DNA from 2 places in the Geobacillus sp. FSL K6-3411 genome. Region 2 is predicted to be linked to the other one. Evidence: a T-box and tRNA genes for the amino acid it is inferred to sense, from the RefSeq annotation. Region 2 holds a T-box; the other holds one or more tRNA genes.
What was found. The T-box of region 2 lies ahead of thrS (threonine--tRNA ligase). A T-box ahead of a tRNA ligase gene usually reads a tRNA of that ligase, here a tRNA-Thr.

Region 1 (5,761 bases), 1.5 Mb from region 2:
ATCGGCACGGATCCAGGGCGTTACCGACCCTCAAGTGAAAGCTTATACCGTCGTATCCAGAAAAAAAACTTTGTTCCATCGATCCATTCAGCAGTCGATGTAAACAACTTCTTTTCGCTCTATTATAAAATACCACTCGGCATTTACGATCTTGATTGTATCCAAGGATCCGTGATGATTACCGTAGGTACAGAACAAGATGAATACATAGCTCTAAATGGACGCACCGTCAACTTTGCGAATAAACTCGTCAGCAAAGATGAACACGGTCCGTTCGGCAGCCCAATCGTCGATTCCAAACGCACAGCGGTGACAAAAGGAACGAAAAACGCTTTGCAAATCGTTTATTTTCTTCCATCGATTCCTGAAGATGTTGCCAATCGCCAACTTCAGGCTATTCAAACGATGTTTACGCAAATCCATGGCGGTGAGGCCGACGCACAATTGCTAGTATAATAAAAAAACGCAATGCCTCGTTCTATGACGAAACGAAACACTGCGTTGTCCCCAATATTTTATTTAAAACTTAACGAAACTCATTATAACAAAACAGTACGTACATGGCAAGAAAAAACGCAAAAATCGACAAAATTCGTCGTATAAAAGGGGCACCAGAATATCTGGTGCCAACAACGATGACCCGTACGGGATTCGAACCCGTGTTACCGCCGTGAAAGGGCGGTGTCTTAACCACTTGACCAACGGGCCAATCATGGCGGAGAAGGCGGGATTTGAACCCGCGCGCCGCAAAACTGCGACCTAACGGTTTAGCAAACCGTCCCCTTCAGCCACTTGGGTACTTCTCCATAATGGCTCCGCAAGTAGGATTCGAACCTACGACCTACCGGTTAACAGCCGGTTGCTCTACCGCTGAGCTATTGCGGAATAACTAAGAAACATTCTTCCAAATCTACTTCGTCTCTTCCTCTACTAGCTGATTCAGCTTATTCGAGGATGTTTATGCTCAGTGTCCCTTCCTCTACTAGCCAATTCAAAGAAGCTGAATGCGTCGGGACAACTCGTAGCCTATTCGATGAAGTAAGGGCTCGTCGCTGAGCTATTGCGGAATAATCAAGAAATGCTCGATTAGTATTATATCGAATCATCTGACAATATGCAATGGAAAATGGTGGGCCTAAGTGGACTTGAACCACCGACCTCACGCTTATCAGGCGTGCGCTCTGACCAGCTGAGCTATAGGCCCATAAAAGCGGGTGATGGGAATCGAACCCACGACATCAGCTTGGAAGGCTGAGGTTTTACCACTAAACTACACCCGCAACAAATATAAATTAAGGAAGAAGAGAAAGGGCGACTAGTGGGAATCGAACCCACGCATGCCAGAGCCACAATCTGGTGCGTTAACCACTTCGCCATAGCCGCCACATTGATGGTGCCGGCTGCAGGACTTGAACCCGCAACCTACTGATTACAAGTCAGTTGCTCTACCAATTGAGCTAAGCCGGCATGATGTAAATTTATTCATGGATAAATGGATGGCGGAGGAGGAGGGATTCGAACCCCCGCGCGCCTTGCGACGCCTCTCGGTTTTCAAGACCGACCCCTTCAACCACTTGGGTACTCCTCCAAAAAGTAACGTAATAATGGTGGACCTTGTAGGACTCGAACCTACGACCGGACGGTTATGAGCCGTCTGCTCTAACCAGCTGAGCTAAAGGTCCGATAATAATGGCGGTGGAGGGGATCGAACCCCCGACCTCACGGGTATGAACCGTACGCTCTAGCCAGCTGAGCTACACCGCCAAATTTATATATTTGAATGGTGGAGCCTATCGGGATCGAACCGATGACCTCCTGCGTGCAAAGCAGGCGCTCTCCCAGCTGAGCTAAGGCCCCACAGGAAAATCGGGAAGACAGGATTTGAACCTGCGACCTCACGGACCCGAACCGTGTGCTCTACCAAGCTGAGCTACTTCCCGTCAACGCGCTCGAGAGGATTCGAACCCCTAACCTTCTGATCCGTAGTCAGATGCTCTATCCAATTGAGCTACGAGCGCAAGTGCCGAGGGCCGGACTCGAACCGGCACGGTAGTTACCTACCCCAGGATTTTAAGTCCTGTGCGTCTGCCAATTCCGCCACCCCGGCAAACGAGTGGAGCGGAAGACGGGGTTCGAACCCGCGACCCCCACCTTGGCAAGGTGGTGTTCTACCACTGAACTACTTCCGCATTGTGATGAGCCATGGAGGACTCGAACCTCCGACCCTCTGATTAAAAGTCAGATGCTCTACCTACTGAGCTAATGGCTCATATGAAGGATGCCGGCTGCAGGACTTGAACCCGCAACCTACTGATTACAAGTCAGTTGCTCTACCAATTGAGCTAAGCCGGCATATCCACAATGATGGTGGCTCGGGACGGAATCGAACCGCCGACACAAGGATTTTCAGTCCTTTGCTCTACCGACTGAGCTACCGAGCCATATGTTATTTTCTACCTAGTTCATTGAATTACCCTGTGCCTCTTCCTCTACTAGCCGATTCGAGGAAGTATGATGCGTCGAGGCAACTCGCAGCAAATTCGATGATGCTGATGCTCGTCTCTACCGACTGAGCTACCGAGCCGCATGTGATTTTTTATTTCATAGTTTTGAAATGATGGCGGTCCCGACGGGACTCGAACCCGCGATCTCCTGCGTGACAGGCAGGCATGTTAACCACTACACTACGGGACCATTTTGGTTGCGGGGGCAGGATTTGAACCTGCGACCTTCGGGTTATGAGCCCGACGAGCTACCGGACTGCTCCACCCCGCGACGATTGAAAGTGGTGGAGGATGACGGGATCGAACCGCCGACCCCTTGCTTGTAAGGCAAGTGCTCTCCCAGCTGAGCTAATCCTCCATTTATCATGCCTAGCAGCGACCTACTCTTGCAGGGGCGCTGGCCCCAACTACCATCGGCGCTGGAGAGCTTAACTTCCGTGTTCGGGATGGGAACGGGTGTTTCCTCTCCGCTATCACCACTAGGCAACAACAGACAAGTATTATTATAATGAAAAACAGCTTATTGTCAAGCTTTTTTTCATTCCTTCAAAACTAGATAACCGTTTTTGGGGGAAGAAGCCTCCGCTTTTCGTACTGTCTAGCTCCGGCCGCCATCGGCTCGCGACGCTTCGGTCCTGCTGTGGCGGCGACACATTGCATACGCTCCTGTGGCACCACCCACGCAGAACCAAGCTTTGCTTGGTTCGAGCCTCCTCGCAGGCCCTCCAGCACGTCTCGCCGATAGGCGGGCGGCCTCCGCTTTTCTAGGTTAAGCCCTCGATCGATTAGTATCCGTCAGCTCCACGTGTCGCCACGCTTCCACCTCGGACCTATCAACCTCGTCATCTTCGAGGGATCTTACTCGCTTAACGCGATGGGAAATCTCATCTTGAGGGGGGCTTCACGCTTAGATGCTTTCAGCGCTTATCCCTTCCGCACATAGCTACCCAGCGGTGCCCCTGGCGGGACAACTGGTACACCAGCGGTGCGTCCATCCCGGTCCTCTCGTACTAAGGACAGCTCCTCTCAAATTTCCTACGCCCACGACGGATAGGGACCGAACTGTCTCACGACGTTCTGAACCCAGCTCGCGTACCGCTTTAATGGGCGAACAGCCCAACCCTTGGGACCGACTACAGCCCCAGGATGCGATGAGCCGACATCGAGGTGCCAAACCTCCCCGTCGATGTGGACTCTTGGGGGAGATCAGCCTGTTATCCCCGGGGTAGCTTTTATCCGTTGAGCGATGGCCCTTCCATGCGGAACCACCGGATCACTAAGCCCGACTTTCGTCCCTGCTCGACCTGTCCGTCTCGCAGTCAAGCTCCCTTGTGCCTTTGCACTCTCCGAATGATTTCCAACCATTCTGAGGGAACCTTTGGGCGCCTCCGTTACCTTTTGGGAGGCGACCGCCCCAGTCAAACTGCCCACCTGACACTGTCTCCCACCCCGATAAGGGGTGCGGGTTAGAATTTCAATACCGCCAGGGTGGTATCCCACCGACGCCTCCACCGAAGCTGGCGCTCCGGCTTCCCTGGCTCCCACCTATCCTGTACAAGCGATACCAAAATTCCATATCAGGCTGCAGTAAAGCTCCACGGGGTCTTTCCGTCCTGTCGCGGGTAACCTGCATCTTCACAGGTAGTATAATTTCACCGGGTCTCTCGTTGAGACAGTGCCCAAGTCGTTACACCTTTCGTGCGGGTCGGAACTTACCCGACAAGGAATTTCGCTACCTTAGGACCGTTATAGTTACGGCCGCCGTTTACTGGGGCTTCGGTTCGCACCTTCGCTTGCGCTAAGCGCTCCCCTTAACCTTCCAGCACCGGGCAGGTGTCAGCCCCTATACTTCGCCTTTCGGCTTCGCAGAGACCTGTGTTTTTGATAAACAGTCGCTTGGGCCTTTTCACTGCGGCTCTTCGGGGCTCATCACCCCAAAGAGCACCCCTTCTCCCGAAGTTACGGGGTCATTTTGCCGAGTTCCTTAACGAGAGTTCTCCCGCGCGCCTTAGGATTCTCTCCTCGCCTACCTGTGTCGGTTTGCGGTACGGGCACCTCTTCCCTCGCTAGAGGCTTTTCTTGGCAGTGTGGAATCAGGGACTTCCGGATCAAATCCGTCGCCATCACAGCTCAGCCTTTACGGCCAGCGGATTTGCCTACTGGCCAGCCTTACTGCTTGGACAGGCTCTTCCAGCCGCCTGCTCACCCTATCCTCCTGCGTCCCCCCATCGCTCAAACGGGAAGGAGGTGGTACAGGAATCTCAACCTGTTGTCCATCACCTACGCCTTTCGGCCTCGGCTTAGGTCCCGACTAACCCTGAGCGGACGAACCTTCCTCAGGAACCCTTAGGCTTTCGGCGCAGAGGATTCTCACCTCTGTTTTCGCTACTCATACCGGCATTCTCACTTCTAAGCGCTCCACCAGTCCTTCCGGTCTGGCTTCGATGCCCTTAGAACGCTCCCCTACCGATGACCAACGGTCATCCCGCAGCTTCGGCGGCACGTTTAGCCCCGGTACATTTTCGGCGCAGAGTCACTCGACCAGTGAGCTATTACGCACTCTTTAAATGGTGGCTGCTTCTAAGCCAACATCCTGGTTGTCTTCGCAACTCCACATCCTTTTCCACTGAACGTGCACTTGGGGGCCTTAGCTGGCGATCTGGGCTGTTTCCCTCTTGACCACGGATCTTATCACTCGTAGTCTGACTCCCAAGGATAAGTCATTGGCATTCGGAGTTTGACTGGGTTCGGTAACCCGATGAGGGCCCCTAGCCCAATCAGTGCTCTACCTCCAAGACTCTCACCTTGAGGCTAGCCCTAAAGCTATTTCGGGGAGAACCAGCTATCTCCAAGTTCGATTGGCATTTCACCCCTACCCACACCTCATCCCCGCACTTTTCAACGTACGTGGGTTCGGGCCTCCAGCCGGTGTTACCCGGCCTTCACCCTGGACATGGGTAGATCACCTGGTTTCGGGTCGACGACGACGTACTCAAACGCCCTATTCAGACTCGCTTTCGCTGCGGCTCCGCCTCTTCGGCTTAACCTCGCACGCCATCGTCACTCGCCGGTTCATTCTACAAAAGGCACGCCATCACCCATGAACGGGCTCTGACTACTTGTAGGCACACGGTTTCAGGTTCTCTTTCACTCCCCTTCCGGGGTGCTTTTCACCTTTCCCTCACGGTACTGGTTCACTATCGGTCACTAGGGAGTATTTAGCCTTGGGAGATGGTCCTCCCTGCTTCCGACGGGAT
Region 2 (5,761 bases):
CATTGACGAACCGTAACAACCTGCCAACAGCCACTTAAGCGTCGGTCAGGTGAGAAGCGGGTGCTTCTGCTTTCGTTACAAACAAGCAATCATTTCACTTTATACACTATACCACCTTGGTGATGGCATGTCAAGGATCCATTCTTGATAAACACAACGTCCTTTATTATAGCGGATCATTGTTTCGTTGACAAGAGAAAACTTTTGATTTGTGACAAAAAGTTTTGTTGCCCTTCGTGTTCCCGTTTCTGAGGCAGCGCAGCTGTTCACCTGAAAAAAGCAGCCCGGCAGGCGGGCATGCCGCCTACGGGCCGCTGTTGGCTCATCGTTTTTTCACTCGTTTTTGCCGCACATCTTCTTCTAGCATCGCGATAAACTTGTCAAGCGCCACAGTCTCGCTTTCTTTTTCACCGTAGCGGCGGACGTTGACCGCTCGCTCGGCCGCTTCTTTGTCGCCGACAACGAGCATATAAGGAATTTTTTGCATTTGCGCTTCGCGGATTTTATAGCCGATTTTTTCATCCCGTTCGTCGACTTCGACGCGGAAGCCGTTTACTTGCAGCGCTTGTTTCACTTCATACGCATAATCGAGATGGGCTTCCGACGATACCGGGATGACTTCCACTTGCACCGGGGCGAGCCACGTTGGAAATGCCCCTTTGTATTCTTCGATCAAGAAGGCGACAAACCGTTCCATCGTGGAAACAACGCCGCGGTGGATGACGACCGGGCGGTGCGGTTTTCCATCTTCGCCGATATATGTTAAGTCAAACCGCTCCGGCAAGAGGAAGTCAAGCTGTACAGTCGACAGCGTCTCATCTTTGCCGAGTGCCGTGCGCACTTGCACATCGAGCTTCGGTCCGTAAAACGCTGCTTCCCCTTCCGCTTCGTAGTAATCGAGGCCAAGTTCATCCATCGCCTCGCGCAGCATGCGTTGCGCCTTTTCCCACATCTCGTCGTCGTCGTAATATTTTTCTTTATCTTGTGGGTCGCGGTACGACAGGCGGAACGAATATTCGTCCAGCCCAAAGTCTTTGTATACTTCCAAAATCAAATTAACGACGCGCTTAAACTCGTCTTTAATTTGATCCGGGCGCACGAAAATATGGGCGTCGTTGAGCGTCATGCCGCGGACACGCTGCAGTCCAGTAAGCGCCCCGGACATTTCGTAGCGATGCATCGTGCCGAGCTCGGCGATGCGGATCGGCAGCTCACGGTAGCTATGAAGCTTGCTTTTATAAATCATCATATGGTGCGGGCAGTTCATCGGCCGCAGCACGAGCTCTTCGTTATCCATTTCCATCGGTGGGAACATGTTTTCTTTATAATGGTCCCAGTGTCCTGAGGTTTTATACAGCTCCACACTACCGAGCACCGGCGTATATACATGATCATAACCAAGGGCGATTTCTTTATCGACAATGTACCGTTCAATCAAGCGACGGATCGTCGCCCCTTTCGGCAACCAAAGCGGCAGTCCTTGTCCGACTTTTTGTGATGTCGTAAATAGCTCAAGCTCTTTGCCCAATTTGCGATGATCGCGCTCTTTCGCCTCTTCGAGCAACTGCAAATAATGGTCCAGATCTTCTTTTTTGAAAAACGCCGTACCGTAAATACGCTGCAGCATTTTGTTGTTGCTGTCACCGCGCCAGTAGGCCCCCGAGATGCTGAGCAGCTTGAACTCTTTGATTTTCCCGGTCGACGGCACGTGCACACCCCGACAAAGATCGAAAAACTCGCCTTGCTCGTAAATGGAAATCGTCTCGCCTTCCGGAATATCGTTGATGAGCTCCAGTTTCAAGTGATCACCAATTTTTTCATACAGGCGAATCGCCTCGTCGCGGCTCACTTCTTTGCGAACAACGTCAAGATTTTCCTTTACGATTTTGCGCATTTCCGCCTCAATTTTCGGCAAATCATCCGGCGTCAGCTTATGTTCCATATCAATATCATAGTAGAAGCCGTTTTCAATGACCGGGCCGACGCCAAGCTTGACGTTGTCATACAGCCGCTTGATCGCTTGCGCCATTAAATGGGCGGTGCTATGACGCAAAATATCAAGTGCCTCAGGCATGTCCTGGGTAATAATGACAAGCTCGCCGTCTTCTTGAAGCGGCGTGCGTAAATCAACAAACCGGCCGTTCAGTTTCCCGGCAATCGCTTTTTTCTTCAATCCCGGACTGATCGAGGCAGCGATGTCCTCAGTTGACGTTCCGCTCGGAAACTCCTTTTTCGCCCCGTCCGGGAACGTAATGCGAATAACGTCTGGCATGAAGTTCACTCCTTTACCTTAATGTCAAAATAAAAAAACTCCTCCCTCATAAAGGGACGAGTTTTTGTCGTGGTTCCACCCTTCTTCCCATGGCAAAAACAAAGCCATGGCTCAACACATATAACGGCCGTCGACCGGCGGCAACTACTAGACGTCGCGTTCGCTACCGCAGCTCTGAGGGGGTAAGCACATTTTTCGTGTTAGGAAGGTTCCAGCCAACGCCTTCCCTCTCTGGAAACCGTAAAAATGCGCCCATGTCCTCATCATCGCTTGTTTTCGTTCACTTTTATGACGTCATTATAGCGAAAACAACAGGAAAAATCAAGATTCTTCTCGATTTCCAGCGTTAGCGGTAAACAGATGGGCAAAATCAGCGCGACGCCGAAGGCGAAGCCGCTCTTGGAACACGTTTTGCATCGTCTGCACCATGCCATCATCCGGATGATCCGTGTACAGCTCGATTTCAGCCGGAGCAAGCGAAATAAGCGGCGCCAGAACGGAAGAATCGATATACATCGGCTGGCTGAAGACGAGATGGCGATCAATCATTTGTTTTACTTCAGCCATCGACAATTCCCGTCGGCTGCTGTCATAAAACAAAAAGTGTGGCGGGTCATGTACTAAGTAGAGGCGCGGCCATTGCGGCGTCCGGGTGGCAAGGCAGTCACGCAGCATTTGCACAAAGTTTTGGTATTCCTGTTCTAGTTTGTATTCATCAATCGCCAGCTCGACGTAATGCTGGAGGCGCTCCATATACGACTTTAAGCGGAATGTAACGAATGAAGAAAACGAAAACGATAATCCGTCACGCAAAAAGGAAGCGAATGCGCTGCGCAGAAGCACTGCACGCGAAGCGGCAAACTCCCCGCCTTTCCGGTAGTCGCGCCGCTCACCTTCTAAAAACGAATGGGCGAGCGCTAAAATTTGCTGTTGCTCCTCCACATCACGGAAATAAAAGACGTCGGAGATGATCGATAAGAGCAACCTGTCTTCCACAACCCTCCTCACAAACGCCGTCATGGCTGGTATGATATGCTCCTCAAGCACGTGCTTCTCCTCGCCATGTATGTAAACCGCCACGGTTTTGCGTCCATCGTAAGCGGCGTGAAACAGCGGACAGGCATCCTGTTTCCGTTTGTTCAGCAGCCAAAACAGTTTCTCCGCCTCGCTTGCCTCGTCAAAATGGATTTCGATCACCCGCTGTCCCCCCTTAATTCGAGATCAATGCTTGGTTTATATATATGGGGACAACCAGCTGTTTAGACTAAAAAAAGAGCCAAGCTTAACGGCGTTTCACCTGAAGGGCGGCAAGACAAAAAAAAATCGGCGTCCTACTTTTGGAAGCCGATCGTAAGAGAACGTTGCTGCGGGATCCTAGTACGCCTATTAACCGTTTTGCTCGCGACGGTTTGGCCCGGTCAGCTCAATCGGGTATGCCAAATAGCGAATCCGTTCCATAATGCGCGCCGCCTTCACTTTCTCTTCCTCGCCGCGCTGCGAATACGTTAAATGATGGGCAAGCTGCTGCATATCAAAGTTGGATGTAAAAAAGGTCGGCAAGTTTTCAAACATCCGGTATTGCAAAATCGGACCGAGCACGTCATCGCGCACCCAGCTTGACATCGACTCAGCACCAAGATCATCAAGCATCAAAATCGGCACTTTTTTCACGTAATCCAGCTTTTCGTTCATCGTCTGATCTTGGAGCGAATGTTTCAGTTCACGAAACAGCTCCGGTACATAGACAATGAGCGATGGGATGTTTCGTTTGGCAAGCTCGTTGGCGATCGCGCCAAGCAAATACGTTTTGCCGACACCAAACGATCCGTGCAAATATAACCCTTTCATTTTTTTTCCTGGCTGGTATTCTGTCACAAACTTCTCGGCGAACTTGATCGCTTTAATCCGCCCATTATCGCTAAGATCAATATCAGACAGCGAGGCGTGCAAAATTTCACGCGGTACGAACATGCTTTGAATCAGCGATTCTTGCTGTCTTCGCTCGTCATCCTGCACCTTTTTCGGGCAGCGGTCATACTCGGTGTCAATCCGTCCACCGGTGACCACCAAATTCGGACGGTATCCCGGCAGCATGTTCGGGCATTGCTCGAGCCCTGGGCATTGGCGGCAGTGCTGGCTTTGCTCAATAAATTCATACAGCTTCATCAAACTGCGGTCAACCATGTCGTTTGACAACTGCCGCTCGTGTGCCCGCAAAAACGGCTGCACGTCCGGATGTGTCAAAATATAGGTCCTCATTTGTTCATAACGCTGCTTAAACCCTTGGTTGCCAAGCAACCGCTGCAACAAGTGGTTTACTCGTTCCATTGCTTTTACACCTACGATCCATCACGATATTTTTTCAGCCGTTCTTCAAGCTCTTTGCGCGCCTGTTCCACATCAAAATCGTCATCGTCCGGTTGACTGTAATCCATCTTCAGCCAGTCAGGAACAATTTCTGTGCGCACGACTTTTCGCACTGGCCGTACCCCTTTTTCTTTTTCATTCGCCCACTGTTGGTATGTCTTTGCTTCCTCTTTGGCTAACTCCATGGCCTCTTTGACCGTCCGCACTTTTTTGCGCGCCCAATGACTGGCGATTTTTTCGACATATTTTTTTGATAGTTTCATATTCGTCCGCAGCATAACGTAATAAATCAACACGTTGACAACACCAGGAAGAAGCTGCTGCTGAAACATAACGTCTTCAATCAACTGCAAATCCCCTAGCGACGGTTCAGCACCACCTGAAATTTCTTTCAACAGCTGACGTGGAGAAATCGTTTCGAGCTGCTTCATCAGCTGCTCTTCCTTCGTGCGTGGTTCAACATTCTCCATCGTCCGATGGGCGAGCGGCTGCACCCGCTCGACAAGCCGTGGTGCGGCACCGCCATGCTCAAGCTCATACCATTCACGCGCCGCTTGACGCAACGCATCAATATCGATATGGTAAGCGGGATCGATGACACCAAGAACGATTTTTTGCATTTCAAGCGGCGGAATGCCGTATAAAAATGCCAACTTTTTAATTGCTTCTTTCACTTTTGCCGTCACTGCTCGACGCGGCACCAATTGTTTCGACAGTCCAGCAAAAAACAGTTCAAAATCAAACACGTCGTCATCGAGCGTATACGATGCCCCGTCCCGCCCAATATGCACCTTTCCGTCCGGCGGCTCGAGTTCATGTCCGGCTTCTTCGCTAAAACCGGCGACGATTTGTTCAGCTTGGACGGCTGAAAAGACGTCAGAAAACGAACGTGTCACTCGGGTAAACTTCGTCTCGTCAATCGAGGGGCGGGCAAAAAACTCGTTCAGTTGGGCAAACAAATGGCGACCGACTTGCCGATACAAAAAGACACCGAGCATTTCGTCGCGGAAAAACTGATCGGGCGCCAGCGGCGGACGCAATTCATAAAGAAACTGTTTCGGCTCTTCCGTTTCCCAAACACGGACGTATGTATTCAACAGTCCGATTCCTTCAAGTTTGAGC

Region 1: it encodes a tRNA-Thr, which carries the amino acid that the T-box ahead of thrS (threonine--tRNA ligase) is inferred to sense. The anticodon was not compared.

Annotation. Positions count from the first base shown of each region.
Region 1 is NZ_CP150187.1:633,207-638,967, reverse strand. Features, by position in the region: gene NSQ22_RS03265 (phenylalanine--tRNA ligase beta subunit-related protein) at 1-456, shown strand, start outside; tRNA gene NSQ22_RS03260 (tRNA-Glu) at 637-708, opposite strand; tRNA gene NSQ22_RS03255 (tRNA-Ser) at 714-806, opposite strand; tRNA gene NSQ22_RS03250 (tRNA-Asn) at 811-885, opposite strand; tRNA gene NSQ22_RS03245 (tRNA-Ile) at 1,128-1,204, opposite strand; tRNA gene NSQ22_RS03240 (tRNA-Gly) at 1,210-1,280, opposite strand; tRNA gene NSQ22_RS03235 (tRNA-His) at 1,311-1,383, opposite strand; tRNA gene NSQ22_RS03230 (tRNA-Thr) at 1,392-1,467, opposite strand; tRNA gene NSQ22_RS03225 (tRNA-Ser) at 1,498-1,588, opposite strand; tRNA gene NSQ22_RS03220 (tRNA-Ile) at 1,606-1,682, opposite strand; tRNA gene NSQ22_RS03215 (tRNA-Met) at 1,691-1,764, opposite strand; tRNA gene NSQ22_RS03210 (tRNA-Ala) at 1,782-1,857, opposite strand; tRNA gene NSQ22_RS03205 (tRNA-Pro) at 1,867-1,940, opposite strand; tRNA gene NSQ22_RS03200 (tRNA-Arg) at 1,945-2,018, opposite strand; tRNA gene NSQ22_RS03195 (tRNA-Leu) at 2,022-2,107, opposite strand; tRNA gene NSQ22_RS03190 (tRNA-Gly) at 2,115-2,189, opposite strand; tRNA gene NSQ22_RS03185 (tRNA-Lys) at 2,197-2,269, opposite strand; tRNA gene NSQ22_RS03180 (tRNA-Thr) at 2,280-2,352, opposite strand; tRNA gene NSQ22_RS03175 (tRNA-Phe) at 2,366-2,441, opposite strand; tRNA gene NSQ22_RS03170 (tRNA-Asp) at 2,619-2,694, opposite strand; tRNA gene NSQ22_RS03165 (tRNA-Met) at 2,699-2,775, opposite strand; tRNA gene NSQ22_RS03160 (tRNA-Val) at 2,787-2,862, opposite strand; rRNA gene rrf (5S ribosomal RNA) at 2,872-2,988, opposite strand; rRNA gene NSQ22_RS03150 (23S ribosomal RNA) at 3,270-5,761, opposite strand, start outside.
Region 2 is NZ_CP150187.1:2,777,254-2,783,014, forward strand. Features, by position in the region: ribosomal protein L20 leader region at 1-78, opposite strand, end outside; gene thrS (threonine--tRNA ligase) at 323-2,272, opposite strand; T-box leader at 2,322-2,548, opposite strand; gene ytxC (putative sporulation protein YtxC) at 2,594-3,469, opposite strand; gene dnaI (primosomal protein DnaI) at 3,659-4,600, opposite strand; gene NSQ22_RS14170 (replication initiation and membrane attachment family protein) at 4,612-5,761, opposite strand, start outside.